One region of the Brevibacterium zhoupengii genome, then DNA from elsewhere that is predicted to be linked to it. Evidence: predicted binding sites of a transcription regulator. Region 1 holds the regulator's gene; the other holds the start of a gene.
What was found. Region 1 encodes HspR, which represses chaperone genes until heat shock. Its sites were predicted from a motif close to AAGTTGAGTCNNNNNGACTCAACTT; they were not measured.
Positions count from the first base shown of each region.

Region 2: clpB (ATP-dependent chaperone ClpB) is a predicted target of HspR. The motif match lies at 1,861-1,885, and genes of this name have one in related genera.

Region 1 is NZ_CP088298.1:3,824,851-3,840,399, reverse strand. It holds gene LQ788_RS17420 (MFS transporter) at 1-862, opposite strand, end outside; gene dnaK (molecular chaperone DnaK) at 1,256-3,121, shown strand; gene LQ788_RS17410 (nucleotide exchange factor GrpE) at 3,121-3,840, shown strand; gene LQ788_RS17405 (DnaJ C-terminal domain-containing protein) at 3,986-5,005, shown strand; gene LQ788_RS17400 (heat shock protein transcriptional repressor HspR) at 5,020-5,457, shown strand; gene LQ788_RS17395 (hypothetical protein) at 5,571-6,908, opposite strand; gene LQ788_RS17390 (hypothetical protein) at 7,151-9,337, opposite strand; gene LQ788_RS17385 (diacylglycerol/lipid kinase family protein) at 9,570-10,685, opposite strand; gene serS (serine--tRNA ligase) at 10,805-12,085, shown strand; gene LQ788_RS17375 (HAD family hydrolase) at 12,114-12,962, shown strand; gene LQ788_RS17370 (HAD family hydrolase) at 13,075-13,899, opposite strand; gene LQ788_RS17365 (hypothetical protein) at 13,896-14,414, opposite strand; gene LQ788_RS17360 (proteasome activator) at 14,411-15,010, opposite strand; gene LQ788_RS17355 (NAD(P)H-quinone oxidoreductase) at 15,072-15,549, opposite strand, start outside.
Region 2 is NZ_CP088298.1:4,013,006-4,028,554, forward strand. It holds gene LQ788_RS18130 (enoyl-CoA hydratase) at 1-90, opposite strand, end outside; gene LQ788_RS18135 (Na+/H+ antiporter) at 182-1,825, shown strand; gene clpB (ATP-dependent chaperone ClpB) at 1,961-4,561, shown strand; gene LQ788_RS18145 (HTTM domain-containing protein) at 4,899-6,035, opposite strand; gene LQ788_RS18150 (DUF5819 family protein) at 6,025-6,816, opposite strand; gene LQ788_RS18155 (CaiB/BaiF CoA transferase family protein) at 7,086-8,255, opposite strand; gene LQ788_RS18160 (agmatine deiminase family protein) at 8,495-9,517, shown strand; gene LQ788_RS18165 (YtxH domain-containing protein) at 9,700-10,113, shown strand; gene cls (cardiolipin synthase) at 10,295-11,791, opposite strand; gene LQ788_RS18175 (NUDIX hydrolase) at 12,051-12,749, shown strand; gene LQ788_RS18180 (enoyl-CoA hydratase-related protein) at 12,805-13,692, opposite strand; gene LQ788_RS18185 (MFS transporter) at 13,725-15,008, opposite strand; gene LQ788_RS18190 (TM2 domain-containing protein) at 15,184-15,549, shown strand, end outside.

The DNA.
Region 1 (15,549 bases):
GCAGGAACGATACCTCTTGGACGAAGAGAGCGAAGCCGAAGGCGATCGAACCTAGACTCACCATGAGCAACGGCAGCTTCGACATGATGCGCAGATCAATGAGCGGGTCACGAGTACGCAGTTCATGGACTCCCCAGACGACGAGGAGCACGACCCCTGACCCGCTCAAACCCAGGGTCGCAGCTGATGCCCATCCCCACACCGGGCCTTGGGAGATCGCAACCAGAATCCCGCTCAGGCCGGCAGAGAGCATCAGAGCCCCACACCAGTCGAATCGTTGCCGAAGGCGAGTGGTGCTGGGGACGACGAAGACCACCGCGATGAGAATGAGGGCGCCGAGAGCCGCAGTCGTCCAGAAGAGCAGCTTCCAATCCCCGATCTCAGCGATCCAGGCAGCCAACGGCAGACCGATCGCGCCGCCGAATCCCATGCTCGAACTGATGAGGCTGATGCCTGCAATGCGGATTTTGCCGTTGTCGACGAGACCCATGATCGAAATGCCGACAGCAGTGGCTCCCATGCTCACCCCTTGGAGCCCTCGACCGACGAGCAGCCACAAAAGGTCGCTCGAAATCGCGGCGATAAGGGAGCCCACCGTCATCATCGCCAGCAGAGCGATCATGACGGTGCGCATGCCGAATATATCCGCCAGGCGTCCGGAGATCGGGGTGGTGACGGCCGCGACCAGCAGCGAGATGGTCAGGACCCATGCAGTGGAGCTGCGCGGTGCATCGATGAGATCGGGTAGATGGTTCTGGATGGGAACGACGAGTGTCTGCATGAAAGCCGTGCTCGTAGCAGCACCGACCAATACGACCACGAGCACCCAGGGGCGCCTAATGAGGAAGCCGCTATCAGCCACTGCTGTCCTCCCCTGTGCTCTTCTCACCGTCATTTGATCATCGCATAAGCCGCTGAGCCGCTGAGCCGCTGAGCCGCTGAGCTGGGAGGTGCCGACGGTGACGATCGCGCCAGCTCGAACGCATCACAGCGCCTCGCCGAAAAACTTTTTCTCCCCCGCGGAATAAACCCTCGCTCCGCAAAGTTGAGTCTAGTGTACGCAACTTTAGTGATGCCGAGCTTGACTGCTCGGACCACGGAGATAATACTTGAGTGCAGTTGGCTCAATGTGTGCGGTCGAGTGGGACCATTGCAAGTCCCCGCGACAGGAAATGTCGTGGAAGCCGCGCGGTGGGACCGCCCGATCGCACACATTCGAGTCGAGATTACTCACGATATGTAAGGAGAGAACGTTATGGCACGTGCAGTTGGAATCGACCTCGGAACCACGAACTCCGTCGTCACAGTCCTCGAAGGCGGCGACCCTAAGGTCATCGCGAACGCGGAAGGCGGTCGCACGACCCCATCCGTCGTTGCTGTCAACAAGAACGGCGACTCCCTGGTCGGCGAAATTGCCAAGCGCCAGGCCGTCACGAACATCAAGAACACCGTCGCTTCGGTCAAGCGCCACATGGGCACCGACTGGTCCACAGAGATCGGCGGCAAGAAGATGTCGGCCCCTGAGGTTTCGGCTCGCATCCTGCAGAAGCTCAAGCACGACGCTGAGGAATACCTGCAGGAAGACGTGACCGACGCAGTCATCACCGTTCCCGCGTACTTCAACGACGCCGAGCGTCAGGCCACGAAGGATGCCGGTGAGATCGCAGGACTCAAGGTCTCGCGCATCATCAACGAGCCGACCGCTGCAGCTCTGGCCTACGGCCTCGAACGCGGCAAGGAAGACGAGACCATTCTGGTCTTCGACCTCGGTGGCGGTACCTTCGACGTCTCCCTGCTGGAAGTCGGCAAGGACGAAGACGACTTCTCCACGATTCAGGTCCGTGCGACCTCGGGCGACAACCGCCTCGGTGGCGACGACTGGGATCAGCGCATCGTCGACTGGCTCGTCGGTGAGGTCAAGAACGGATACGGCGTTGACCTGAGCAAGGACGCGACCGCAATCCAGCGTCTGAAGGAAGCTTCGGAGCAGGCCAAGAAGGAACTCTCCTCGGCCACCAGCACCAACATCTCGCTGCAGTACCTGTCGATGAGCGAGAACGGACCCATCCACCTGGATGAGACCCTGACCCGCGCGAAGTTCGAGGACCTGACCAAGGACCTCCTCGAGCGCACCAAGGCTCCGTTCCACGCAGTCATGAAGGACGCAGGCGTGTCCGTCTCCGAGATCGACCACGTCGTCCTCGTCGGCGGTTCGACCCGTATGCCCGGCGTCTCCGCCGTCGTCACCGAACTCACCGGAGGCAAGGAGCCCAACAAGGGCGTCAACCCCGATGAGGTCGTCGCGATCGGCGCAGCCGTGCAGGCCGGTGTCCTCGTGGGCGAACGCAAGGACGTTCTGCTTATCGATGTCACCCCGCTCTCGCTCGGACTCGAGACCAAGGGCGGCGTGATGACCAAGCTCATCGAGCGCAACACCCCGATCCCGACCAAGCGTTCGGAGACCTTCACCACAGCTGAGGACAACCAGCCCTCCGTGTCGATCCAGGTCTTCCAGGGTGAGCGTGAGTTCACTCGCGACAACAAGAACCTGGGCACCTTCGAGCTGACCGGCATCGCACCGGCTCCCCGCGGCGTGCCGCAGATCGAGGTCGCCTTCGACATCGACGCCAACGGCATCGTGCACGTGTCGGCCACCGACAAGGGCACTGGCACCGAACAGTCGATGACGATCACCGGCGGTTCCGCACTGCCGAAGGAAGACATCGACCGCATGGTCAAGGAAGCCGAAGAGCACGCAGACGAGGACAAAAAGCGCCGTGAGGCCGCTGACACTCGCAACAATGCGGAGAACCTCGCCTACCAGACCGAGAAGCTCATCACCGACAACGAGGACAAGCTGCCCGAAGAGGTCAAGACCGAGATCAACTCGGACGTTGAGGCTCTCAAGGAAGCGCTCAAGGGTGAAGACGACGATGCAGTGAAGACTGCCTACGACAAGCTCGTCGAGAACCAGCAGAAGATCGGTGAAGCCATCTACAGCCAGCAGGGTGGTGCCGAAGGCGCCGCTGGTGAAGAGGCCGCAGCCGGTGCTGATGCAAGCGCTGACGACGACGTCGTCGACGCTGAGGTTGTCGACGAAGAGGACGAGGAGAAGAAGTAATGACTGCCGAGGGCAACGATCCGTCGTCCGAGGAGCCAGGCTTCACCTTCAGCGACAAGCGCCGGATTGATCCGGACACCGGCGAACTACGCCCAGAGGCCGACGCAACGTCGGCCTCGGCGGAGGCTGGCGAAGCCGATGTCGCTAACGACGCCACCGGTGCCGCAGGCGCCGAGGACGTCCAGGGCGCCGAAGATGATCTGGCGGATGCCAGTGACCTCGGCGTCGACATCCCGGCCGACGCTTCGACGTTGAACGACACCGAGGCTGCTCAGGGCGAAGAGGCTGCCGAACCCGCACCGGGAACTGAGGCCGCAGCGCACCTGGCCGACCTCAAGCGCATCAACGCCGAGTACGCCGCCTACCGGATGCGGGCCGATCGCGAACGCGAGCGGGCTGCGACCGGTGGAACGATCAAGGCCGTCGAAGCCCTGATCCCAGTACTCGACGAAGTGCGACTGGCGCAGGAGAACGGCGACGTCACGGGGCCTTTCGAAACCCACGTGAAGAAGCTGGTCGACTCGCTGAACAAGGTCGGCGTCGAGCAGTACGGTGAAGTCGGCGACGAGTTCGATCCGCGACTGCACGAGGCACTCATGCAGCAGCCATCGGACGACGTCGAGACTCCGACCGTCTTCCTGGTCATGCAGCCGGGCTATCGCATGGGTGAGCGCATCATCCGTGCGGCACGCGTCGGCGTGCAGCAGCCGGAAGACTGAGAACCACACCCTCGCCGAGGTGGTCCCACCAACGTGGAACCACCTCGGCGGCGGTCCGGATCACCCGGGATGACAATCCCGGGGTTGCGGATTGTGAGGAGACAATTGAATACACTGATGAAGAAGACACGGAAGGAGGTGCCAGGTGAATACCGGTCCTCAGAATGATTGGTTCGAAAAGGACTTCTACAAGACCCTCGGCGTCTCCAAAGATGCTTCCGATGCAGAGATCAAGAAGGCCTACCGCAAGCTGGCACGCAAGTACCACCCGGACGCCAACCCCGGTGACACCAAGGCTGAAGACAAGTTCAAGGAGCTCGGCCAGGCGCATCAGGTGCTGTCCGACAAGGAATCCCGCGCCCAATATGACCAGGTCCGCGCCATGGGCGGCGGAGCCAGGTTCACCGGTTCCGGTGGTCCCGCAGGTGGAGCCAGCGGCGGATTCGACGACGTATTCTCCGACCTCTTCGGCGGAGGCGGACGGACACGCAGCCGTTCGCCCTACGGCGGAGGCGGGGGAGACGTGCCTCCGGACCTCGCTGACCTCCTCAACGGCTTCGGCGGAGGAGGCTACGGTGGCGGCGGTTTCGGCGGCGGCTATTCGCCTCCGACCAAAGGCGGGGACATCAAGTCCAGCACCACCCTGTCGTTCACGGAGGCCATCAACGGTGCCTCAGTGAAGCTGAATATGCCAGGCGGAAAGCCCCTGACCGTGCGCACGCCGATCGGCGTCAAAGACGGACAGAAGATTCGGCTGGCAGGCAAGGGCAAGACCAGCCCCAACGGCGGCGAGGCCGGTGACGTGATCCTGACGATCAAGGTCAAGCCTCACCCCGTCTTCACCCGTGACGGCGACAACCTGCGGATGGATCTGCCTGTGAGCTTCGACGAAGCCGCACTCGGCGCCGAGGTCAAGGTGCCGACGCTGGATGGAATGCCGGTGACGATGAAGATCGCCCCGGGCACACCATCGGGTCGGACCATGCGGCTGCGCGGCAAGGGTGTGAAATCGAAGAAGGGCACCGGCGACCTGCTGGTGACCGCGGAGATCGTTGTCCCGCAGAACCTGTCGAAGGACGCCAAGGAAGCGGTCGAATCGTTCCGATCGGCGACCGAGAACGAGGACCCGCGCGACGGTCTGCTCGACAAAGCCAGGGCCAGTTGAGGTGGTGAAGCGTGATGCACATATCGACCAGTGCAGCGGTATACGTCATTTCGGTGGCGGCGGACCTCGCAGGAATGCACCCGCAGACGCTGCGGCAGTATGACCGTCTGGGTCTCGTCACCCCCGAGCGCACGGCCGGCAGAGGCCGGCGGTACTCGGGGCGAGACATCGCCAAACTCCGGCTGATTCAGCAGCTCTCTCAGGACGAGGGCGTGAACCTCGTGGGCATCAAGAAGATCATCGACCTGCAGAACCAGGTCGATGCGCTCAAGTCTAGGAACGAGGAGCTGGAGACCGAAGTCAGGTCTCGGATGTCAGCGAAGGAACGCGAAGCTCGTGTTTTCGCAGCCGGCACCGCCGGTGACGTCGTCTCGATTTCGCGTGGCAGGCGGCCCCAGGGCCGCCCCGAGCCGGGTGCGATGGTTCTCTACAACAGGTTCAGACGCCGTTGAGCTGACTTCCTGCAGCCCTCAATCTGGAACGAACAAGGACGAAGGGGACGAATCCGATTGGATTCGCCCCCTTCGTCATGCCCGGATGCTGTCTACGGGTTCAGACCTTAAGATCAGATCGCTGAAGGATCCTCGACGGCCTTCTTGCGACGCATGGTCATGGTGACCGCGGCTCCACCGATGAGGAGGAGAGCAGCTCCGCCGACGAGGCCGGTCAGTTCGGTACCGGTGCGAGGCAGGTCGCCGCCACCGTTTCCGTTGCCGTCATCATCGCCGCCGTTGCCGCCGTCTGCGTTGCCGCCGTTTTCATTGCCATCTTCGTTTCCGTCGCTGCCGCCGGCGTTGGCGTCATCGCTGACGGTGAAGGCTCCGGTGAGCTCTTCGTCGCCGCAGGTGACGGTGACGTCGTAGTCGCCGAGGTAGGCCGATGGGTCATTGGCAGAGGTGCCGTAGACGTTGACGGAGGCATTGCCCTCGTCGTCGGCCTTGACGGTGTTGTCGTAGGCGGTGACGTTCGAGTTGCCCTTGGGGGTGACGAGGTAGTGAACGTCCGAGCCTGGCTCGCAGTTCTCGACTGCCAGGGTGACACCCTTGTTCTCCACGACGAAGTCGGCAGCGTCGATGGTCTCAGGCGAGATGGTCAGCTTGGCGTCAGCCGCTGGAGTGGTGGGCTTGGGCTCTTCGGTCTCGTCTTCGGCGACGGCGAACTGTGCGTAGTTCGAGACCTCTTCGGTCTCTGTGTCGACTGCGGACACCGAGTAGTCGCCTGCTTCCAGGCCGCCTTCGGGTGCCTTGACGGTGGTGCTGATCTTTCCGTCCGCGTCGGCCTTGACCTCTTCCTGGAAGAAGGGCGACTGAGTGTCATTGCCCAGCACGGTCACGGCGCTGTCAGGGGTGAAGCCCTCACCGGTGACCTTGAGGCCGTCCTTTTCGAAGTCTGAGACGGAGATCTTCTCAGTGTTGAGAGAGACCTTCGGGTCGACCGCGGGTGCTTCTGGCTCTTCGGCGTCATCGTCGATGACCTCGACCTGCGAGGCGATCTCTTCGGTCTCTTCGCCACGCTTGATGGTGATCGTGAAGTTGAGTGTGCCCGGATCGATAGCAGCAGGGTCACCGGTGACGTTGTGGATGGTGAACTCGACGGAGTCACCTTCAGCCGTTACCTCTTCGCCGGTGAGGTTGTCCGAGACTACGTCTCCGGCTTCGAGACCAGTGACGGTGACGGTGAAGCCCGGGTCGAGGAGATCGGTCTGTGTGAGCTCTTTCGGTGAAACTGTCACCGAAGCTTCGATGGCCTGAGGCTCGGCGTCCTTGGGATCATCCGACTCGGCTTTGCTCTGCTGGACGTTTGTCTGTCCAAAAGCGTCGGCTGTGGGCGCAGCCATTACTGGGGATGCGGCAAGGCCGGTGATGGCCAGGGCCACTGCGGGGGCGAGTACAAGCTTCTTCATGATGTCCTTCGTTTAAGCAGCTGACGATGATGTCCTACGCAGGTAACAATAATGAAATATTTACAACGAGCATAGTTGTGGTCGTTTTGTTCACACTTGTCGTACAGATCAGTCACAGGCGTCGTTGACCAGTTAGAACAATGGTCGAATTGAACATGGGTGTGGCCCCGACCGAAGCCGGGGCCACACCCATTCGCAGGCTCAGATGATCACCTACGTGAGTTGATCATCTGAGGTGTTCATCAGAAGTCGGTAGGTGACTGTCCGACCGTCTTGCGGCGACCGGTCATGGCGATTGCTGCTCCACCAACGAGGAGGAGCATCGCGCCCGAGGCAAGACCGCCAAGGTCCGCACCGGTACGTGGCAGCTGGCTGCCATCGTTGCCGCCGTTGTCGCTGCCGTCGCTTCCGCCGCCATCTGCACCGGCGGTGACTGTGAACGATTCCTTCATTGAGTCATCGCCGCAGGTTGCGCTGGCGGTGTAGTCGCCGACATACGCTGAAACGTTGTCAGAGGTGCCGAAGACATTGACCGAAGCCTTGCCCTCGTCGTCGGCCTGGACCGTGTTCTCGTACGCGGTGACCTGGATGCCCTTAGGGGTGACTTCGAAGTGCACATCCGCGCCGGGTTCGCAGTCCTCGACGGCCAGGGTGACACCCTTCTTGTCGTTGGCGAAGTCCGCTGCTTCGAGCGTCTTCGGCGAGACCGTGAACGATGCTTCTGCTGGCGCTTCGGGAGTGTCTCCTCCGTCGCCATTGTCACCGTCATCGCCGTCTTCTTTGTCTTCGGCGACAACATTGATGTTGCCGTTCAAGGTCTCCGACTCGGTGCCTTCGCGGTCAATGGTGACCGTGAAGGGAACCTTGCCCTCTTCGAGGTTGTCAGGGTTGCCCTGGTAGTAGAGGTGGAGCTTGTAGTCGCCTTCTGCGTCGGCGGTTTCTGTGTCTCCGGTGAGTGAGTCGGTGATCTTGTCACCCTTCTTCACGCCCGAGACGGTGACGGTGACGCCCTTGTCCTTGTTGGCGAGATCCGCTGCGGTGATCTCCTTGGGATCGACCTTCAGCGAGGCATCGATCGCCTCGACGGCGTCGTCCTCGGTGACAGTGACTTCGACCGCGGCGCTCTTTTCACCAGTCTCATCGTCGATGAAGGTGAGCGAGTACTTGCCGGCTTCGATCGATTCAGGCGCAGTCACAACTCCGCTGACGTTGCCATCCTCGTCGGCGGTGGCCTTGTCTGCCTGAACAGCAGCGCTCTGTGCCGAAACGGCTTCGCCCTGGACGCTGACGGTGCCGCCTGGGCTGAAGCCCTCGCCGGTGAACTTGAGTCCATCCTTCTTGAAGTCCTCGGCCGAGATCTCCTTGGTTGAGAGCGAGACCTTCGGGTCGACTTCGGAGACCTCGTCGACGACGTTGATGTTGCCCTTGAGGGTGACCGACTTTTCGCCATCGCGCGCGATGTCAACAGTGAACGGAACCTTGCCCTCTTCGAGCTCGTCGACCGAGCCCTTGTAATAGATATGCAGTGTGTGATTGCCGTCTTTTTCGGCTGTTTCGGTGTCTCCGGTCAGGGAGTCGGTGATCTTGTCACCCTTCTTCACACCCGAGACGGTAACGGTGACGCCCTTGTCCTTGTTGGCGAGATCCTCAGCGGTGATCTCCTCGGGATCGACCGTGAGCGAGGCATCGATCGGGCCGTCTTCGTCGGCGAACGGCTCGAACTTAACCTGAGTCTGCAAACTCTCCGCCGAAACTCCTTCGCGCTGGACCTTGACGGTGAGGGCCTTCGAGCCTTCGGTGAGGTCTTCGGCATCGCCGTTGTACTTGACGTTGAGAGTTGCGGTCGAACCGGAGGCGGTCGTGGCCGGTGCGCTCAGGCCCGACGTTGAGAGCTTGTCGCCCTTCTCCAGACCGGTGACCGTGACCTTGACGCCCTTGGTGGCGAGGTCTTCGGCCGAGATCGATGAGGTGGCGACCTTCAGCTGAGCGTTGATCTCGTCGGCATCGTCTTTATCGTCGGAGTCGTCCTTCTTCGGCTCGTCATCCTTGGGTGCAGGCTTCTTCGCGTCCTTGGCATCATCGCCGGACTTCTTGTCTGCCTTGTCGTCAGCCTTCTTCTTGTCGGCTGCTTTCTTGGCCGCGGCCTTCTTGTCAGCAGCCTTCTTCTCGGCTGCGTCCTTCTTATCCTGCTCAGCCTTTTCTTTGGCTTCCTTTTCAGCAGCAGCCTTGTCCTCGTCGGCCTTCTTCTGCTCGGCCTCTTCCTTCGCGAGCTTCTCGGCCGCTTCCTTGTCCTTCTTCTCCTGCTCGGCCTTGGCTTCAGCCTTAGCAGAGGCGGACTGGGTGGAGGGGGTCTCGGCGGCGGCGACTGGGGCGGCCACCAGACCTGTGAACGCGAGGGCCACGGCCGGCGCGAGAATGAGCTTCTTCATTGGAGTGCCTTCAATCTAGAGAGTGTGAGGGGGTGCACATCTGAAACTCATACTAGGTTCGAAGGATTCTCTAAACTATTTGCGTAAGTTTTGTTCAGCGGTATTTGCAGTAACACTTTGGTGAACAAAGAGCGCGCAATGAAACACTCCCGTGATGTAACTATTGGGTAACCACCGGTTCAGGTGCCGGTACCGGGCCCCGCCCGCTCTCAGGCTGGCCGGACCCCTACCCTCAGACCGGCCAGGCCTCGGCGCGGATCTGCTTGCGCTGCTCCACGGTGGGCACGCGAACCGTCAGCGCCGCAGGCATGACCTCCATCGCCAGATACCCCGACTGGCCGATCGGATCTCCATCCAGCTGCACATCGAGTTCCTCACCGGATTCGATGACGACCTTCTGGCACTTGCGAATGTCCGTGTGCAGACCCTTCGAAGTCTTCCGGCCCAGCACGGAGGCAAGGACGCCCACCCACTGGCCCAGATTCTTCGGGCTGACGATGAGGACATCGAGCATCCCGTCATCGATGACAGCCTGAGGCAGCAGCTGAATGCCGCCCTGCAGCTTCCCGCAATTGCCGCCGAGGACCGACCGCACGCGTGCCGAGACCCGATAGTCGTCGTCGAAGGTCACCTTCACATGGCTGGGACGACCGACGAGCTTCCGGGACCCGGCCTCGACATAGGCCAACCAGCCCAGGCGGGACTTGAGGTCGGAATTGGTATCGGCCATGACCGCCGCATCGAAGCCGAGTCCCGTCATTACGGTGAATACGTGAGTGTCCCCATCCTCGGCGGTCTTCGCGGTACCGACGTCGATCTTCCGGTTGCGGCCCCACAACGCGATGCGAAGCGCCCACTCGGTCTTGTCGAGGACGATGTCGAGGTTGCGCGACAGCAGATTCCCCGTCCCCAGCGGAACGATCCCCATCGGTGTCTCTGACCCGGCCAGCGCCGAGGCGACGGCGCGGACCGTGCCGTCACCGCCGGCAGCGATGACGACGTCGACCCCCTCGTCGAGTGCGCGAGAGGTGGCTCCCTCACCCGAATCCTCGGGGGTGGTCTCGATGACCAACGGCGGGTTCCAGCCCTCGAAACGGCAGATCGCCTCGGCGGTCGAGGACAGTCTGCTGACATCGGCTTTGGTCGGGTTGATGACGAGAGCGGCCCGGTAGCGGGTAGAGAGCTCGTTCTCAGGCGACTCAGCGTCAGCGCCGCGGGCATACTGTCGAACTCGGCTCAGAGCACGACGCGTGCCGATGCGGTGGCCGACGAAGAACGCGACGATCAGCACAATGATGATGCCGGCGACGACGAGCCACGTCATCATGGGGTCCAAAGCAATGGTCATGCCCCAAATTTACAGTGCCCAACTTGGGTACGAGCTGGTCACCCACCTCTGGCGCGCCGCTGACCCTCCCACGAGCCCGCCGAATGTCGAAAAGACTCCCATACCGTTAAGCTGAGAGGGTGATCGATCTAGCGCTCCTCAGAGAAAACCCGGACCTGTTCAAGGCATCGCAGGAGGCCCGCGGCTCGTCCGTGGACCTCGTCGACGAAGTCCTGGCTGCGGATTCCGCACGCCGTTCTGCCATCACCGCGTTCGAGGACGCACGCGCAGATCAGAAGTCCTTCTCCTCTCAGATTGCAAAGGCGCCCAAGGACGAGAAGCCTGCTCTTATCGCCGCAGGCAAAGAGAAGTCGGCCAAGGTCAAGGCGCTGCAGGCCGAGTCAGAGGAAGCCACCTTCGCGTTCGACAAACTCGCGGCCAAACTCCCGAACCTCATCGTCGAGGGAATCCCCTCCGGCGGCGAGGAGAACTTCGTGACCCTCAAGACCGTGGGCGAGCCCCGCGACTTCAGCACCGACGGCTTCGAGCCTGCCGACCACCTCGAGATCGGTGAAACGCTCAAAGCCATCGACACGACCCGGGGTACCAAGGTCGCAGGTTCGCGCTTCCACTACCTCACCGGATTCGGTGCCAAGCTGGAGATGGCCCTGCTCAACCTGGCCCGCGATGTGGCTGAGGAAGCCGGGTTCATCCCGACCATCACGCCCACTCTGGTCAAGCCCGAGGTCATGCGCGGCACCGGCTTCCTCGGCGAGCACGCCGACGAGGTCTACCGTCTCGAAGCCGATGACCTGTTCCTTGTCGGCACCTCCGAAGTGCCTCTGGCCGGACTCCACATGGACGAGATCATCGATCTGAGCGACGGTCCGCTGCGCTACGCCGGAATCTCCTCCTGCTACCGCCGCGAAGCCGGTTCCTACGGCAAAGACACCCGCGGAATCATCCGCGTCCACCAGTTCCAGAAGGTCGAGATGTTCGCCTACGTCGAGGTCGAAGACGCCGAGGCTGAGCACGAGCGCATGCTGTCCCTGCAGGAGAAGATGCTGGGCCTGTGCGAACTGCCCTACCGCGTCATCGACACGGCAGCCGGTGACCTCGGTGACTCCGCAGCACGCAAGTTCGACTGCGAAGCCTGGGTCCCGACGCAGGGCACCTACCGGGAACTGACCTCGACCTCGAACTGCACGACCTTCCAGGCACGCCGCCTGCAGGTCCGCGAACGCTATGACGGAGCCACCCGCCCCGTCGCCACGCTCAACGGAACCATGGCCAACACCCGCTGGCTCGTCCCGATCCTGGAAAACCACCAGCAGGCCGACGGCTCGGTCACGGTTCCCGCGGCACTGCGCCCCTACCTCGGCGGCATGACCGCCCAGGGACCAGAGGGCCCGCGTTACTGAAGCCACGATCCTCAAGCTTGGAGAGAAATTGCCCGAACACCTCATCGCGCTCGACATCGACGGCACCGTCGTCAACTACGATGGCTCCCTGTCCGAACCCGTCCGTCAGGTGCTGACACAGCTTGCCGACGCCGGTCACCATCTGGTCATCTCCACTGGACGGGCGCTGCCCGGAGCACTTGAGGTCGTGCACGCGCTCGGCCTCAAGGAAGGGTTCGTCGTCTGCTCGAACGGCTCCGTCGTCGTCAAGCTCGAACCGGCCGCTCCGCTGGGGTGGGAGATGCACCATGTGGTGTCCTTCGATCCCAGGGACGCGCTGGAGAAGATGCACGAGGCGCTGCCCAGCGCACTGTTCCTCGTCGAGGACCCGGATCTGCACCGGTGGGCTTCGGGACCGTTCCCCATGGGTGAGCTCGCGGAATCGGACACGCTCGACATCGTCGACTTCGAGCAGCTCCTGGAGAAGCGGGCCACTCGCATCGTGATGCGTGAGGTCAACGGCACTGCGGAGGAATTCGCCGAGGCGGTCGACCGTCTCGGACTCCACGAAGTCAGCTATTCGGTGGGCTGGAGCAACTGGCTCGACATCGCCCCCGACGGTGTCTCGAAGGCCAGCGGTCTCGAACTCGTCGAATCCGAACTTGGAATCGACCATGAGCTGACGATCGGCGCCGGTGACGGACTCAATGACATCGAAATGATCGAATGGGTCCACCACGGGATCGTCATGGGCCAGTCGAAGGACGTGCTCAAGCAGCATGCCTCAGTCGTGACGGAGTCTGTCGACGACGACGGCCTGGCTGTTGCTCTCGTTGACTATTTCGACCTTGATCGCACTGTGCTCTCGCTCAGCGGTTCCCGCGCCACCCACGGCTGAGACTCAGCGACCGCTCCTGTCGACGCGGCATTGCGACCGCGTACTTCGCTAAACATCGGTGACGTCACTAATATCGGGCGGCGCCGCCCGGTATTAGTGACGTCGGGTATTTTTAGGGGCGTCCTGTGCGGGCGTCGAGCACTGCGTTCAGGTAGCGGGCGACGCCGTCCTCATCGACTGAGTCGGTGACGGTGGCCGCGCAGTCCTTGACCGACCGCAGTGCATTGCCCATGGCCACACCGTGACCCGCCCACGTCAGCATCTCAATGTCGTTGGGCATGTCCCCGAACGCCATCACCTGCTCGCGTGCCACGCCGAGGTGCTTGCACAGCTCCTCGAGCGTCTTCGCCTTCGTCACCCCAGCCGGAGCCAGTTCGACGAGACCGTTGACCGGGTCGGAGAAAGACGCGTGGCAGTCCGCGGCGACAAGCGGGTCGAGCAGATCATGGAGTGCTTCCGAATCATCGGAGCCGATGCTCACGAGGATCTTCACGACGTCACGCGTAGCCAGTTCCGACAGGTCGTCCATGACATGGGCCCGGCGCGGATTGCGTGAGATGAAGTTCTTGTCGACGAGGCCGCCGGTCAGTGTTTCGAACGCGAAGTGCGCCTCCGGGTGGGAGGCTGTGATCGCGGCGATGATCTTCTCCACCTCGCTGAACTCGATGGTGTGAGCCGACACCACACTCGCCGAGGCGATGTCATAGACGACTGCCCCATTGAGGCAGATGACGCGGCCGAGGTCGGGGATCTGTTCCGCGATCGCCTCCAGCCATCTGATCGGTCTGCCGGTGACGAGGACGAAGGGGATGCCCATGTCCTGGCAGCGGTGGATGGCGTCGATGGTGGCCGTGGAGATGGGTTTCCAATCGAGGAGGAGCGTGCCGTCGATATCGCTGGCTACCATGCCCAGGTCAAAGTCCTCTGGCGGTGTCATGATTGCCCCAGTCCGTCCAGGTTCTCCTGGGCGCGTTCGAGCAGCTGTGCGGCATCGGAGATGAATCGTTCGGTCGCCTTGGCACTCGGTTCGATCGGTCTGCCGGCGATGATTTCGGTGCGGGCCATCGAGGCCGCCAGCACCGCCTCGGCGACCTTCGATGAGGCCTTGGTCAGCAGTTCGGGGGTGTCACCGACAATGTTGCGGGTGTGGCTGGGAACGACCTGACCGGTGACCGGATGGTGGGTGTGCAGCCACGCGGTGACCTCGTCGACGACGGGCACCAAATCGTTGAGGCGCTGCGTCCCATCGATGATCGTGTTCGCGTCGGCGGAGGTGCCCTGCCCGTCGCTGGGCAGCTTATGAATGGCCACCGAGGTGGTGTAGTAGCGGTCGACGGCGCGGATGAACCTGTCGTGGTTGTGCCGCCAGAGTCCGGTGCCGAACTGTTGGTCAGGGCCCTTGCGCGGCGCGGAGGCTCCAGGTTTTCGCAGACCAGAGAAGATGTTCTTCACAGGTAGTTGCCTGGGCGAGGATCGTCGGAATCGTCGTGCTTCTGCTCGTTCTCGGCTGAGCCGGGAGCCGCGCCGGGTGGCACCATTCCCGGTGGCAGCTGGCCATGGCCCGCGATTCCCTGTTGTGCCATGGCCTGCTGCGCCATGATCGCGGTCTGGATGCCGTGGAAGAGTCCCTCCAGCCAGCCGACCAGCTGGGCCTGAGCGATGCGCAGTTCGGAGTTCGTCGGAGGTCCATCACTCGTGTCGAAGGGCAGGTCAAGGCGTTCGAGTTCGTCGATGAGGTCCTTGGAGAGCCCATCTTCGAGCTCGTCGATCGACCGGCGGTGGATCTTGGCCAGGCGTTCGCGGCCCTTCTCATCCAGATCGGTGCTGCGGACCTCTTCGAGGAGCTGCTTGACCATGGTCCCGATCCGCATCACCTTCGCCGGAGAGGACACATCGACCTGAGACGAGGACTCTGCGACGGAGTCACCGGCAGAACCAGTCGACTGAGTACTGGGGTCTGTCGACTGGGCGGCGGGGCTCACCGCCTGGTCGGGGGAGTCCCCTTGCTGATCGGACGCACTCTCGGACTGATCGGGATTGCTGATCATGATCGGATACCTTCCTCCTGCGCTGGGGCTCAGACGTGCTGGGCCCCAGCCTCAACGAAGCTCAGACGCTCTGTGCTGACTTCGCGGCCTGTGCTGACTCGTCGGCGATGAGCAGCACCTTCCCGATGCTCGTGCCCTCTTCCAGCGCGGTGTGGGCCTTAGGGGCCTCGGACAAGGGCATCGTCTCATGGATGATCGGGCGGATGTCACCGGAGATGACAGCCGGCCACAACTGGGCGGCCACCTCGGCGACGATCTCGATCTTCTGTTCTTTGGGACGTGCTCGCAGCGTCGTTCCCGCCACCGACTTGCGCGGCTGCATGAGGGAGGCGATGCTCAGCTCGGCCTTCGCCCCGCCCTGCATGCCGATGATGACGAGACGTCCATCGGTGCCCAGGGCCTTGACGTTGGGCTTCAGATACTTCGCACCGATGATGTCGAGGATGACGTCGGCGCCGGTGGACCCGTCGGGGCGCACGCAGATCTCGTGGACCCGTTCGACGAAGTCCTCTTCGCGGTAGTTGATGACGGCATCAGCA
Region 2 (15,549 bases), 190 kb from region 1:
GCGCGACAGTGCGTTCCGAGTCTGAGGCTCGTTGATCGAAATCGTCGCGACTGCGTCCTTCGCCAGGGAGAATACAATTGAGTCAGACATAAGGGTATTCTGCCAAAATATCGTTGGTCCGTCGCGGAAACCTGATGTGGATTTCATTCTGAATCCTTACCGGGCGCCCCTCAGGGAGACGATGTTTCCTGACATCGATGCCGTTGAACCGGTGTGCAGCGATGCCACCCATATCGAGGAGACGAGCATGACGACTCTGCTGATGATCATCGGATTCGGTGCCGCGACCAGCGTCGTCGTGGGCCTGGGCCAGAAGCTGCGTCTCCCCTGGCCGGCTCTCATGGTCGTCATCGGCATCGCCGGCGCGTTCATTCCCACGTTCGCCGAGATCACCATCGAACCCGAACTCATCTTGCCTCTGTTCCTGCCTCCTCTTCTGTTCGCCGCCGCACAGAAGACCTCCTGGGCTCTCTTCGCCATCCGCTGGCGTACGATCCTGGGCATGGCGGTCGCGCTCGTCGGGGTGACGGTGGCTGCCGTGGCCGGGACCGCGGTCCTTCTCATCCCCGGGATCACGATCGCGGCCGCGATTGCGCTGGGAGCCATGCTCGCCCCGCCCGACCCCGTCGCCGTCGATGCGGTCGCAGGAACCGTATCGATACCTCGGCGGATCATGTCGACCCTGCAGAGCGAGGGGCTGTTCAACGATGCCGCCTCCCTCGTCATCTTCCAGACGGCGATGGCGGCGGCCATGTCCGGCACCGAGGTGGACTTCGGGCAGCTGGCCCTGTCCTTCCTCATCTCCGCGATCATCGCCATCGCCGTCGGCCTCATCGTCGTGTTCGTCGTGTGGTGGGTGATGGAGAAGATCGACCATACGATCGCCCGCTCCTCCCTCATGCTCATGCTGCCCTTCGGCGTCTACCTCATCGCCGAACATTTCCATGCCAGCGGAGTCATCGCCGTCGTCGTGGCCGCGCTCGAGGTGCGCAGGCGCGACGTCGAAGGAAACTCCGCGGAACGTGTCACCCAGGCCTCGACGTGGCAGGTCCTGGAAATGCTCATCACCGGCATCGCCTTCGGCCTCATCGGCCTCGATCTGCGGATGGTCGTCGAATCCGAGCATGCCGACCTGGGCAAGGCCGTCCTCGTGGGGTTGGGCATCGCGCTCATCGTCATCGCCGTGAGGTTCGGCTGGCTGCTCATCGGCACCGTGCTGGAGAACAAGCGCAGAGAGGAGGACCCGGATGCCGCACCGCTGAACATCAGGGATGCCACACTGATGACCTGGGGCGGTATGCGCGGTTTGGCCACGATCGCCCTAGCCCTGTCGATCCCGGCAACCACAGACACCGGCGAACCGTTCCCCGGTCGTTCCTACATCCTCGTCACCGCCGCGGTGATCCTGCTCGTGACGCTGGTGCTTGCCGGCCTCACCTTCCCCACCATCGTCAACGTCTTAGGCATCGACGACGAAGCGGAGAAGGAACGTCAGGCGACGAAGGAGATCGCCGCGCGGGCCTACAAAGCGGCCCTCCACCAGATCAAGAACGACCCCACCCTGCCCGACGAGGTGGCCGAGCCGCTGCGTGCTCGGTTCAAGGGCCTGTATGCAGAGCTGCTGGGAACCTCGGACGACCAGGCCAGCTCCGAGCAGGCGACAGCGCTGAAGGAGAACCGTGAGGTCATGGCCAAGGTGCAGACCAGGGCGCTGCAGTCGGCCCGCACGGAAGTGCTCAAGGCCCGACGCGAACGCGGCACCGATCCGGAGATCGCCGATAGAGTGCTGCGCCGCTTCGACCTCCAATCCGTGCTTCTGCGGTGAGCTGCTGAGGTGAGGCAGATTCTCGGGTTTTTCTAAAGTTGAGTGGAATAGACTCAACTTTGTCGGTGTTGAACTCTTCGAGAGCAATGACTGTTCACGGAACAGCTGCGAAGAACACTTGTGAAGGAGATGCGCATGGACGCACAGATGACAACCAAATCACGCGAGACGCTGCAGTCCGCGATCAATGACGTCGTGGCCAGGCGGAACAACCAGGTCGAACCCGCCCACGTGGTCGCAGCACTGCTGGATCAGCCGAACTCACTGGCATCGAACCTGGTGACCAAGGTCGGCGCGGACCCCCGGACCGTGCTCGCCGCTGTCCGTTCGACCATCGACGGCTTCCCCACCGTCAGCGGGCAGACCGTCGCCCAGCCGGGACTCTCGCGCTCCGGACTCGAGATGATGAATCTCGCGCAGGAGGAGATGACGAGCCTCGGCGACCAGTTCGTGTCCACGGAGCACCTGCTGCTCGCGGCCGCCGCAGGCAAGGACGGGGCAGGCGAAGCCCTGCGAAACAACGGCGCCGGACGCGATGCGCTGCTGGCTGCCCTGCCCGAGCTGCGCGGAGGCAAGAAGGTCACCTCGGAAAATCCCGAGGACACGATGCAGTCGCTGGAGAAGTACGGTGTCGACCTCACAGCCACCGCGCGTGAGGCCAAACTCGACCCAGTCATCGGCCGCGACAAGGAGATCCGACGGGTCATCCAGGTCCTTTCCCGGAGGACGAAGAACAACCCGGTCCTCATCGGCGAACCAGGCGTCGGCAAAACTGCCGTCGTCGAGGGACTGGCCCAGCGGATCGTGGCCGGAGACGTGCCTGAATCCCTGCGCAACAAGACCCTGATCAGCCTGGACCTCTCGGCGATGGTCGCCGGAGCGAAGTACCGCGGCGAATTCGAGGAGCGGTTCAAGGCCGTCCTCGAAGAGATCAAGAACGCCGACGGTCAGATCATCACATTCATCGATGAGCTCCACACCGTCGTCGGTGCCGGCGCCACCGGTGACTCGGCGATGGATGCCGGCAACATGCTCAAACCGATGCTCGCCCGCGGTGAACTGCGCCTCGTCGGCGCCACCACTCTCGACGAGTACCGGGAGAACATCGAGAAGGACCCGGCTCTGGAACGCAGGTTCCAGCAGGTCTACGTCGGTGAGCCCAGCGTCGAGGACACGGTCGCGATCCTGCGTGGCCTCAAGGAACGCTACGAGGCCCACCACAAGGTCTCGATCAACGACGGAGCCCTGGTCGCTGCGGCCACCATGTCCAATCGCTACATCACCGGGCGCCAGCTTCCGGATAAGGCCATCGACCTCGTCGACGAGGCCGCGTCCCGTCTTCGCATGGAGATCGACTCGGCTCCCGTCGAGATCGATGAGCTCCGCCGCGCGGTGGATCGGCTGAAGATGGAGGACATGGCCCTGTCCAAGGAAACGGACACGGCTTCGATCGAACGCCTCGGCGCCCTGCGGGCCGATCTTGCCGATCGGGAAGAGGAGCTGCACGGCCTCGAGGCCACCTGGGAATCCCAGCGGGCCGGACTCAACCGTGTCGGTGAGCTGAAGACGAAGCTCGATGAGCTGCGTTCCCAGGCTGATAAGGCCCAGCGCGACACGGACTTGGAGACCGCCTCACGTCTGCTCTACGGGGAGATCCCCGCGGTGCAGAAGGAGATCGATATCGCTGAGGCGGAGGAGGCCAACGCTGAGACCGAGACCGACCCGATGGTCAGTGATCGGGTCTCGAGCAATGACATCGCCGAGGTGGTCTCGTCGTGGACCGGCATCCCCGCGGGACGCCTGCTCCAGGGTGAGATCGAGAAGCTGCTGGGCGCCGAAGATGTGCTGGGCAAGCGTCTCATCGGTCAGAAGAACGCTGTCACCGCGGTCTCGGATGCGATCCGGCGTTCGCGTGCCGGCATCGCCGACCCTGATCGTCCGACGGGCTCGTTCCTGTTCCTCGGACCCACGGGCGTGGGCAAGACGGAGCTGGCGAAGTCTCTGGCCGACTTCCTCTTCGACGATGAGAAGGCCCTGATCCGCATCGACATGAGCGAGTACGGGGAGAAGCACACGGTGTCCCGTCTCGTCGGTGCTCCTCCGGGCTACGTGGGCTATGACGAGGGCGGTCAGCTCACCGAGGCTGTGCGCCGTCGCCCCTACTCCGTCGTCCTCCTCGACGAGGTGGAGAAGGCACACCCGAGTGTCTTCGACATCCTGCTGCAGGTCCTCGACGACGGTCGCCTCACCGACGGTCAGGGCCGCACGGTCGACTTCCGGAACACGATCCTCATCCTGACGTCGAACCTCGGCTCGCAGTTCCTCGTCGATAGGTCCCTGAGCACGCAGGAGCAGAAGGATGCGGTGCTCGGCGTCGTGCATTCGACCTTCAAGCCCGAGTTCCTCAACCGCCTCGACGACATCGTTCTCTTCGATGCGCTGAGCACCGAGGAACTGTCCTCGATCGTCGATCTGCAGATCCAGCGTCTGGCGTCTCGTCTGACCGAACGCCGGATCACTCTCGAGGTCACGGATGCCGCCGAAGACTGGCTTGCACTCGAGGGCTACGATCCCGCGTTCGGTGCCCGGCCGCTGCGCAGGCTGGTCCAGCGCGAGATCGGTGACAAGCTGGCCCGCGCGCTGCTCTCCGGCGACGTGGCCGACGGAGACGACATCGTCATCGGCCTGCCCGAGGACCCAGAGTCCAAGGGACTGGAGCTGCGCCCGAAGCGGTAAGGCGCCGGGTAATGCTGGCGCCGCATAGTCGGCGATGCGCTGCGCAGTCGGTGAGGATGTTCAGGTTAGGGAACAGTACATGGGTTGCAACCGGTGTACTGTTCCCTAACCTGAGTCGTCTCCGGTCCGCCCCTTGGGAGCACCAGCACGCGGCCGAGCAGTGAGGGCCCCATCGAAGTTTCAGAGCTCTGCTTCAAAGTCGAGCTCTGAAACTTCGATGGGGCCCTTTCCGCTGAGTCCGCAGCGTCCCCTGCGCCCCCTGCGTCCGTTGAGTCCGTGGAGTCCCCTGAGTCCGCGAAGCGAGGCTTACGCGGTCAGCGCAACGCCTACTTCGCCCTCAGCGCGAGGACTTCGCTTTCGACCGTTCCAGGCCGTCGCTCGTCGACTTCCACCAGCGGCTCACGGACCTGTGGAGCTTTTCGAAGCTGCGGTCGCGGATGAAGATGGCGTCGACGGCGATCATCGTCAGCGAGAACCAGGGCAGTCCCATCAGCAGGGCGATTCCCAAGTGAAAGGACAGAATGCCCAAGAGGCCGATGATTCGCGTGTACCTGTTGAACAGCATGAAGGGGAAGGCGCACTGGAAGAGCACCGAACCCCAGGAGATGGCCACGACCATCGGCCCCCAGGCGGTGAGCAGGTCTGAGAGCACCGGCCAGGTACCAAACTGCTGAGTATGCAGCGGGTTGTACACCGCGAACCCGTGCTGCCAGGCGGCACCGCCTGCCTTGTAGAGACCACCCGACATGTAGATCGCACAGACCTGGAAGGCCAGGACGACGATCGCCAAGTTGTTGGCCATGATCAGAACCCAGCGATAGCTGCCGCCATCGGTGTCGGGGAAGGCTGGGTTCTGCTTTCTCTTGCGCCTGGCATCCAATGACCACCGTCGGGTGGTGTCGGCGAAGAGCATCGCGATCATGAACATGCGATACGCGTTGTCGCCCTGATCCCCGGCACCGTCGTTGAGCTCGATGAAGCTCACCCACAGGACGAGGTAGAAGGGCAGGACGATGCGCGTCCGCCATCCCAGGATGATGACGACGGCGAGGATCGCCAGACCGATCATCATGGTGGTGAACAAGGCAGGGTTGGTCACCGCACGGTGGAAGAGCGAGAACAGCCAGATGTTGGGGAAGTCGCTCTTGGGTTCAGCGATCTCACCGTTCCAGGCGCTGCCCACGCCGAAGGTATAGTGCCGGGCATTGAAGTTCGTCAGCAGCAGGCCCAGACCGGTCAGGCCGATGAGGATACGGGTCACCGCGAGACCATATGTGGCGTGGTAACGCCCGGTGAGCATCTCCTCCAGCCAGTTCCATCCGCGTGAAATGCTGCCTAAGACACGGGAGGCGAGCGGAATGTTCTCTTTCGAATCTGCCTGCGTCGCCGTCTCCTGCGCCTTTGCCTCCGTCTGAGGCTGGGAGTCGACCTCGGGCTCGTCACCCTTGACCTGGATGTTCCTGTCACTGCTCACTTGCACACCTCACTTTGTCGGAGGCACAGAAGTACTTCGCGAACTCCTCATCGGACTGGTGCGGCTCACTCACCAGTGCTCGCCAACCGACCGGCACCGGCTGGATGTTCGGTCGTTCGGCATCATCGTCATTGCGCTTGGCAAACGGCACCACGTTCTGCCGCGCCGCCTGGTACTGGACGCGCTGGACGTCCTCACCCCAGATGGCTTTGGCCACCTGTGTCGCATACGCCGTGGCCAGGTGCTCGCTCTCGAGATATCCGCTCACAGCATCGTCGGGGTCGTCATACTCGTTCAACTTCGTCGTCAGCCGGTCGACCGAGTCATCACCTTTGAAGTAGTCGAGCTTGACGATAGCCTTCTGATCATTGGGAAGATCCTCCCACGATCCCTTGATATCGGAGGCGACTCCGACGCCCAGACCGGCCGAACGCGGTGGGAAGAGCTTGTAGGTCGAATGGTCGAGTTCGACATCGGTGGCTCGCACCCAGTCGGTGACCTCTTCCCCGCCGCCGTCGGTCTTGACCACCGCGCGGACGTCGAAGTAGTAGTCGCCGTTGATCGGCTCAGGAGCGAATACGCTCCACGACTGACCCCACAGGGGAATCATGTACTCCGAGAGCAGGTTCCCGGGGATCACCTGCCGTGCCGTCGACGACGGGGCGATCCAGAGGAAGCTTGCGAGCAGGTGGAACGCGGTCAGCAGCATGGCCACAACCATCAGTACGCGTTTGACGACCGGCCGCCCGACGGCCTTCGCCTCAGTCTTGTCTGTGTCCATCTCAGTCCTGGAATATGGGCGCCACTTCGCGAAATCCGCCTTGACCAGAAGTGGACTGCTCAGGATCTCCCCAGTGACTAGGGTGCTTTCATACAGACTCTAGGGTACGTCAGTGAATCCGGAAGTTCAGCCCGAACAACCCCGGTGTTTCACGATCCCACCCTGTTCCACCGCTGGCCGAAGCCAGAGTTCACGCGCCCGGAGTCATGACTGAGGCCATGACTCCGGGCGTGACTCTGGTCATTACGGTGTCATGACTGCCCTCATTGTTAACCGCGCAGCCATTCCTTGACCGCTTCGGTGCTCTCCCCCAACGTCGGCGGTGCAAGATCGTAGCTGGCCGGTGTCTCTGACAGACGGATCGGATTGGCCACCGTCGGGATCACACGATCCCCAGCTCCCGCCTCGGCGACGGGCTCAAGTCCCAACGACGATGCCAGCTCAACACCCTGGGCGATCGTGTTGATCGGGGCACACGGCAGACCGGCTGCGGAGAGGATGTCGAACCATTCCTGATTCGTCTTTTCACTCAGTGCGGCGATGAGTTCGGGTTCGAGTTCTCCACGATTCTCGTTGCGGTCGGAGAAGTTCGCGAAGCGTTGATCCTCGGCCCACTCGGGGTGGCCGAGCACGGAGGCCAATGACTTGAACTGGTTGTCATTGCCCACGGCGATGATGATCTGGCCCTCGGCTGTGGGCATCGGCTGGTAGGGGTAGAGGCTCGGGTGGGCATTGCCCATGGCCTGCGGAACGACGCCACCGGCCACGTACGCCGAGGTCTGGTTCGCCAAGCCTGACAGTGCCGAGGACAGCAGGTTCGTCTCCACCAGCTGACCCTTCCCGGTGTCCTTGCGGTGGGCCAGTGCGGCCAGGATCCCGACCGTGGTGTGCAGACCGGTGAACACGTCGACGACTGCGACACCGGCTTTGACCGGGCCCGACTCCTGGGATCCTGTCACGCTCATGAAACCCGAGAGCCCCTGGATGAGCAGATCGTAGCCGGGCTGAGGATTGTCGCGCCCGAATCCGGTCACGGAAGCGTAGATGATGCCCGGGTTCTCGGCCTTGACGGTCTCGTAGTCGAGTCCGTATTTGGCCAGACCACCGGCCTTGAAGTTCTCCACCAGAATGTCCGCCCGCCCGGCCAGCTCCCGCGCCAGCCCCAGGTCGTCTTCGTCCTTGAAGTCGAGGACCACGGAGTGCTTGTTCCGGTTCGCTGTGAGGAAGTACGTCGCATCATTGCCTCGCCGAGGTGGTGCCCAGTGCCGTGTATCGTCACCGGTCCTGCCCTCGACCTTGATGACTGTGGCCCCGAGGTCGGCGAGCATCATCGTCGCGTAGGGTCCCGCGAGCACTCGTGAGAAGTCAGCGACGACCACACCCGACAAGGGGCCGGTGCCCGAGCGAGAGAAGAGTTCCTGCAGATCCTGCTGTTCCACGTACTGCCTCCCATGGCGAGTTCGAACCCTGATATCCAGGCGTCCTGTCATTCACGTCAGACTATACGGACCCACCACACGCCGTCTGGAGTTGGTATCCACACCGCCTGGTGTGGTGCGGAATTCGTTGACCCCCAGGAGCCGAATCTCGCTACACTCGGGACAAGCCGACAGCCGAGCGGCAGACGCCGAGGCTCAACAGTCAGTCAGACTCGAAGGGATGAACGATGACGTTTCACATGCCTGCAGAAACAGCCGCCCATGACCGCATCTGGATGGCATTCCCGTCCTCCGGCTATGCCTTGGGCGACACCGACGAAGAGGCAGAGGCTGCCCGCCGCACCTGGGCCGCCGTGGCCCGTGCCACCAGCGAGTTCACTCCGGTCACCGTGGTGGTGTCGACGTCGCAGACAGACCATGCCCGCCGCCACCTCGGAGAGGGGATCAACCATCCGATCACCGTCATCAATGCAGAACTCGATGACGCGTGGATGCGTGACATCGGTCCGAGCTTCGTCGTCGACGACAATGGGAAGCTGCACGCCGTGGACTGGGTCTTCAACGGCTGGGGCGCTCAGGAATGGGCGGAATGGGATCACGATCAGCACATCGGCCGCTTCGTTGCGAACCAGGCAGGCGTTCCGATCCTGGATTCCCACCTGCGCAATGAGGGTGGCGGCTTCCACGTCGATGGGCGCGGCACCGTGCTGGCCACGCGCAGCGTGCAGCTGGATCCGGGCCGCAATCCCGATCTGACTGAGGCTGAGGTGGAGGCCGAATTCGCACGCACCATCGGGGCGAAGAAGGTCATCTGGCTCGACCACGGCCTCTACCGCGACAATCAGACCTTCGGCACGCGCGGGCACGTCGACATCGCCGCGGCCATGCCCAGCCCCGGTGTCGTGCTCATCCACGATCAGCGCAATCCCGAACACCCGGACTTCGAGTTCTCTCAGACCCTCAAGACCCAGTTCAGGGCTGAGACCACGTCGGACGGTCAACCCTTCGAGGTCGTGGCGATCCCAGCGCCGGAGGTGCTGCGCGATGACGAGGACTGGGTCGACTATTCCTACGTCAACCATCTCGTCACCAATGACGGAGTCATCGCCTGCACCTTCGACGATCCGATGGACGCCGAGGCGGTGTCCGTGCTCGAGCAGGTGTACCCGGGACGCAAGGTCGTCGGCGTCGACGCTCGCGAACTCTATGCGCGCGGCGGCGGAATCCACTGCATCACCCAGCAGCAGCCCACGATCGGCTGATCGCCGGTGAACTGTGTGCATTCTACAAACCTGAGACGATATTCTTTCACTGCGGAACCATCTGCAGTATAAGGTGGTGAACCAGGACACAGTGCCGATGCGCACGACCGTCGTTCATCGTCGGTCCAAGCACTCGCACGTGTTGCATGCAGTCACGGCAAGCTGAGAAGGAGAGCAGGAAAATGAAGAAGCGATTGATTCTCCTGGCTGGTCTGGGAGTCGGTTACGTACTCGGATCACGCACCGGACGTCAGAGCTACGAAAAGCTCAAGGCCCAGGCACAGGATCTCTGGACCGACCCGCGAGTGCAGGACACGGTCGAGAAGGCGAACCAGTCGATCCGCGAGAAGTCACCGGCCGTCGCCGATGCCGTCCAGACTGCGGCCGACAAGGTCAACTCCGCTGCTGGAGCCGGCCCCACAGGTGCGGGTGCTGCGGGAACCGGAGCCGCTGGGGCGGGCGCTGCAGGCGCCAAGTCTGCCGGTGCCGCTGGCAGCAAGTCCACCGGTACGCCGGAGGTCGAGGACGATGTCATTGCCGACCCCATGCGCGACATCGATGACGAAGGCCCTGCCGGACTCTCCGAAGACACCTGAGTCTCGCGCACCTGAGGCTCTCACACTGATTGCTCCCGCACACCGATCGGTGTGCGGGAGCATTGTCATGTCCGGCGCAGTCCGGCGCCGTTCAGCGCGGTCCGGCACGGTCCGGTCCGGCCCGGTTCAGAGCGGTCCGGCACGGTCCGGTCCGGCCCGGTTCAGAGCAGTCCGGCGCGGTTCAGAGCAGCGAGCTCGTGAGCCTGGCGACGTTCTCCACATACTTGTGCAGCAGGGGCCTGTCGTTCCACTTCTCGGCATCGAGCTCGACGGAGTTCGGAGCGTACCGCTGCGCCTCAAGGTCATACATCCGCTGGGTGAATTCCTTGTCGACGATGAACATGGTGACCTCCATGTTCATCGCGAACGAACGCTCATCCATGTTCGAGGACCCGATGATCGAGACCTCATCGTCGATGAGAAGGAACTTCGAATGCAGAACCGTCGGGGCGTGATACAGGAAGATCCGGACACCGGCTCGCACCAGGTCGGCGTAATAGGACTGCTGCGCCCGCTGCGTGACCCAATGGTCACTCGTCTCTCCCACATACAGTCGCACGTCGACTCCGGACCGGGCCTCGGTCGTGAGCGCGTGCATGAGCGATTCGTCGGGCACGAAGTACGGTGAGCAGACGACGACGCTGCGGTTCGCGTTGTAGATGAGGTGGTTGAACAGACGCAGGTTGTTCTCATCTTCGAACCCTGGTCCTGAGGGGACCACCTGCGCCTGGATACCACCGTTCTGCGGGGCCTGGAGTTCTCCTTGGGACGGACCTTCGAAGAGCTCTCCGGTCTCCGAATACCAGTCCGTGACGAAGACAGCATCGAGTTCATCGACGACGGGCCCGGTGCATTTCAGCGACAGATCCATCCATTGGAAGCCCTTCCGCAGGTTGCGCCGCTTGTTATAGGAGCGGTCGATGATGTTCTGTGAACCGGTGAAGGCGACGGTTCCGTCGACGACGAGGATCTTCCGGTGATTGCGCAGGTCTGGTCGCTGGTACTCGCCCCTCCACGGGCGGATCGGCAGGGATCGGCGCCATTGCACTCCGGAGGAGTCAAGCCTCTTGACCAGCTCCGAGTAACCCGGGTAGCCCAGTGAGCCCAGGTGGTCGATGAGGATTCTCACCTCCACCCCACGTTCGTGTGCGGCCAGCAGGGATTCGAAGAGCCGCCTCGTCGTGTCATCGATGGCGACGATGTAGAACTCGAAGTGGACGTATGTCGTGGCCGCATCGATCTCATCGGCCATCGCCTCCATGCAGGCGTGGTTGTCGGTGTGGAGGTCGAAGGAGTTGCCGTGCGTCATCGGCAGCGCGCCCAGATCGAAGTTCAGCTGCGCTGCCGTGCTCAGCGGTTCGGGCATGTGGGCGAAGTCGCCGATGATCGCCCGATCATCGGTCTGATCACGGAAGATGTCATTGACGAGCAGCTGCTTGTCCCGCCGCCGCTTCGGCAGCTTCGCCGAGCCCAGCAGCAGGAAGGCGAGGATCCCGACGTAGGGAATGAGGAAGATCGCGAGCAGCCAGCCGAGTGCGACCGAGGGCCTGCGGTTGTGCGGAATCCAGCCCACCGCGACGATGCGGATGATCATGTCGATGGCCAGGAGGGTGAATATCAGCCAGTTGGGCCACCCCTGATCGATCCTGATGAAAGGATAGATCTCCAATCCGGTCATGTCCGCACTCTTCCGGTTTGCGGGCTGTCAACGCCCGGTGTCGCGCTCCGATTCTCAAGCACCAGCACTCAAGATGTCTTGAGAGATTCGTCATCGTTGTCAACTGACTTCCATCGTATCCTGCCGCATGTTCCCCGCGCTGATCGCCCCGAGTGCGGCCGGTGGGTCTCCGACAGATACCGACCCCGCCTCGGGCTCACCCGGTGGTGAGAGTCATAATGGGAGTCAACGACCAGACACAGAAGCGAAGGTGCTGACAGTGATTCGAGATATCTCCCCCGAGGGGTCCGACCGTTCGGACCTCGCCGATTCCTCCAGTCGCGGACCCGATGTGGCCGACCCGACGGCGGTGCCGATCAGACCCGCCGTCAGCGTGCTCATGATGCGCGACGGTGCCACCGGGCTCGAGGTCTTCGTCCAGCACCGGGTCTCGACGATGGACTTCGCCGCTGGCGTCGTGGTCTTTCCCGGCGGTCGCGTCGACCCGATCGATGAGCAGACCGCGGCCTCCATCGAGATCCCCGATCCGCAGAGTCATCAGGCAGCGTGGAAGGACTCCACCATCGCCGAGGCGGCCGATGGTTGGCGCATCCTGCTCGCCACCGCTGTGCGTGAGGTCGAGGAGGAGACCGGCGCCGTGCTCGATCCTGCCGGCCTGAAGCCGTGGGCGAACTGGGTGACCCCGGCCGGTCGGCCGAAACGCTTCGACACCTATTTCTATGCCCTTGCGGCCGGTGACCTCGAGTCAGCCCATCATCAGACCACCGAGGCGCATGCGAGCGAATGGATGCCGGTGGCCGAGATCCTGACCGCCGAAGCCGAGGAGCGCCTCAAACTGATGCGTCCGACCCTGGTGCTCCTTCGCGAGCTCGACACATTCGACACCGTCGCCGAGGTGGTCGGATCCGAACGAAGCATCGACCCAGTCCGTCCGGAGTTCCCCGGCAAACACGGCTGAGCCGCCACACACCGCGAAGGGTGTGGCTCGGCCTCAGGCCGTCGACTTCTTGGCCTCAGCCCTTTGACTTCTTGGCCATGGCGGCCAGCCGATCTGTGACGACCGTGCGCTGCTCGTCGGTGCCGATGAGGGAGGACAAGGCCTCCTGCTCGGCATCGAGGCCCGTGACCAGGTCGGCCTCAAAGGAAAGATCGACGAGCTTCTTCGCCCAGACGAGCGCCGAGCGTGATTTTCCGGCGATATCGGCGGCGAGTGCAAGGGCTCGCTCGACCGGGTCTTCGGCGACTTCTTCGACAAGACCGATCCGCAGGGCCTCCTCGGCTCCGATGGCCTCACCGGTGGCGATGAGCTTCTTCGCCATACCGGGTCCGACCAGGCGCGGCAGAAGCTGAGTCCCACACATGTCCGGGATGATCCCCCACTTGATCTCCATCAGCGACAGCTGAACGTCCTTGCCGGCGATGCGGATGTCGGCACCCAGCGCGATCTGCATTCCCCCGCCGAGCGCGGGGCCCCTGATTCCGGCGATGACGGGCACCTCGATGAGCGACCACACATGCACGGCCTTCTGCGCCAGCGCCCGAGCCGATCCGAGACGCTCACCGACGTCGACGGCGCCGCCGGTCGCTGCTGCAGACCCAGCCCCCGCCTCGGCGGTGGAAGAGGACCCAGCCCCCGCCTCGGCGGTGGACACTGTCGCGGTGCCTTCCTGCGCGAGCCGGGACATCTCGGTGAAGTCCAGGCCGGCGCTGAAGGCACGTCCGCGACCGGAGAGGACGACGGCCCTGACCTCGGAAGAGCCTTTGAGCGCAAGCCCGACCTCGACGAGATCCTCGAAGACCTCTCGGGTGAGCGAATTGAGCTTCTCGGCGCGGTCGATCTCCACGTGGGCGATTCCCTGGTCGATCGCAAAGATGACATTCGAGTGTGCTGCTTGGGGCATGACGTCCTCCGGTTTTGAAGCTGAACGAATGATCAGCTGCGTTTCTTGAACCCTATCGAAGCCCCGCTCAGCGTCAAGATCAGAACGGCAGACAAGGAGATCATGCACATGATGACCACGCCGGTCCACGCGAAATCGGTGAACAGGACCGCCGACAGCCAAGCGCCCAGGCTGGTGCCCAGATAGTAGACGGTGAGGTAGATGGCCGCGGACCGGGTCGAGTCGACTCCCGGCCGTGAGGCGCTGGCGGCGGCGGATGCGCCCGTGTGCCCGAGGAAGAAGCCGCCGGTGAGCAGGGACATGCCGATGATGATCACGGTCAGGGAGTCGACGAGGGTGAGCCCGGCACCGGCGAGCGCCGTGATCATGCCGATGAGCGTCAGCGAGGTGCGCGAGAGCTTCGTGGCCAGGCGCCCGTAGTACGTGGTGACGACGGTGCCGACGAGGTAGATGAGGAAGAACAGGGCGACCGCGCCTTCGCTCAGGTGCCAGGGATCCTGCTGCAGCCGGGTGCCGAGCATCGTGAAGGACCCGCCGAAGACGATCATGCAGAGGAAGCCCGTGAGGTAGATCCGCCACAGACCCGATCCCAACGGAATGATCGCCCGCCGAGGTGGCCGCCCCGTATCCGTGGCATCCAAGGTGTGCGGCTCGGTCGTCGATGTATCCGACTCGGTCGTCGGTGGGTCCAACTCCGGTTCGGTCGATTCCCGTGCGGCGACTGCTCGCGCCGTGGTGAACAGATCGTGGCGCAGGAGCCAGACGACGATGAGCCCGAAGACCAGGGAGATGGCCGCTGTGAACGCCAAGCCGCCGTGCCAGCCGAGGACCTCCGCGGCGAGTCCCGTGAGCAGTCGGGAGGAGAGACCGCCGATGGTGTTGCCGGCGATATAGACGCCGATCGCACCGGGCAGTGCCTGAGCCGGCAGCCGCAGCGACAGATAGGCCATCGCGGTGGCCGGGACCGAGGCGATCGCCACGCCCTGGAGGAAGCGGACGGCAATGAGCAGTTCGGGGCTGGGCATGAAGGGCAGGATGAGCGCCAGCAGCGCGGCCAGGACGACACCGCCGGCGATCTGCCTGGCATGCCCGATACGTGGGGCGAGCATGGAGAAGGGAATGAGGAAGACGGCCATGGCGACGTTGGTGGCCGAGACCGTCAGACTCGCGGTGGGTGCGTCGATGCCATAGGCGCCGCGGATGGCGGGGAGAAGGCCCTGCGTTTCGTAGAGCACGAGGAAGACAGAGACGCCGGCCAGGAAGACTGCGATGATGGTTCGCCGAGTACTCGTCGCGCTCGGCTCACCAGTACTCATGAACCCCACGCTATGCCGACACTGGGGAAAACCCCAATGCGCACACGCTCATGAGTTTCCTAGGCTGTACTCAGGTCCCCCCACCTGACGCCCATCCCCCGGCTCTCCGCGGCACGTCGATCGCATCACGTCGATCACTCCACGGAGAGCGGCGACGCAAGAGAAGGAGAACACCGTGTCCGTGTCGCCTCTGGTCCCCGAACTGCCCTCCATCGACCCCTTCGGCTCCATCAACTCACTTGACTCCCTTGAGCGCCCAGATTCCGTCACACGACCTGACTCCGACAATGGATCCGAGCACAACCGTGCCAACCGCTCCTTCTTCGTCACCTGGCTCCTCTCGCTGCTGTTGGGATTCCTCGGTGCCGACCGCTTCTACACGGGACGCTTCCTCACCGGCGGACTCAAGCTGGTCAGCCTCGGCGGTCTGGGTCTGTGGTGGGTCATCGACCTCGTCATCGTCATGGCCGGCGGGCTTCGCTACGACAGTCGTCCCCTCAACGGCTACGACGTCTGGAAGGAAGTCGCATGGATTGCCACA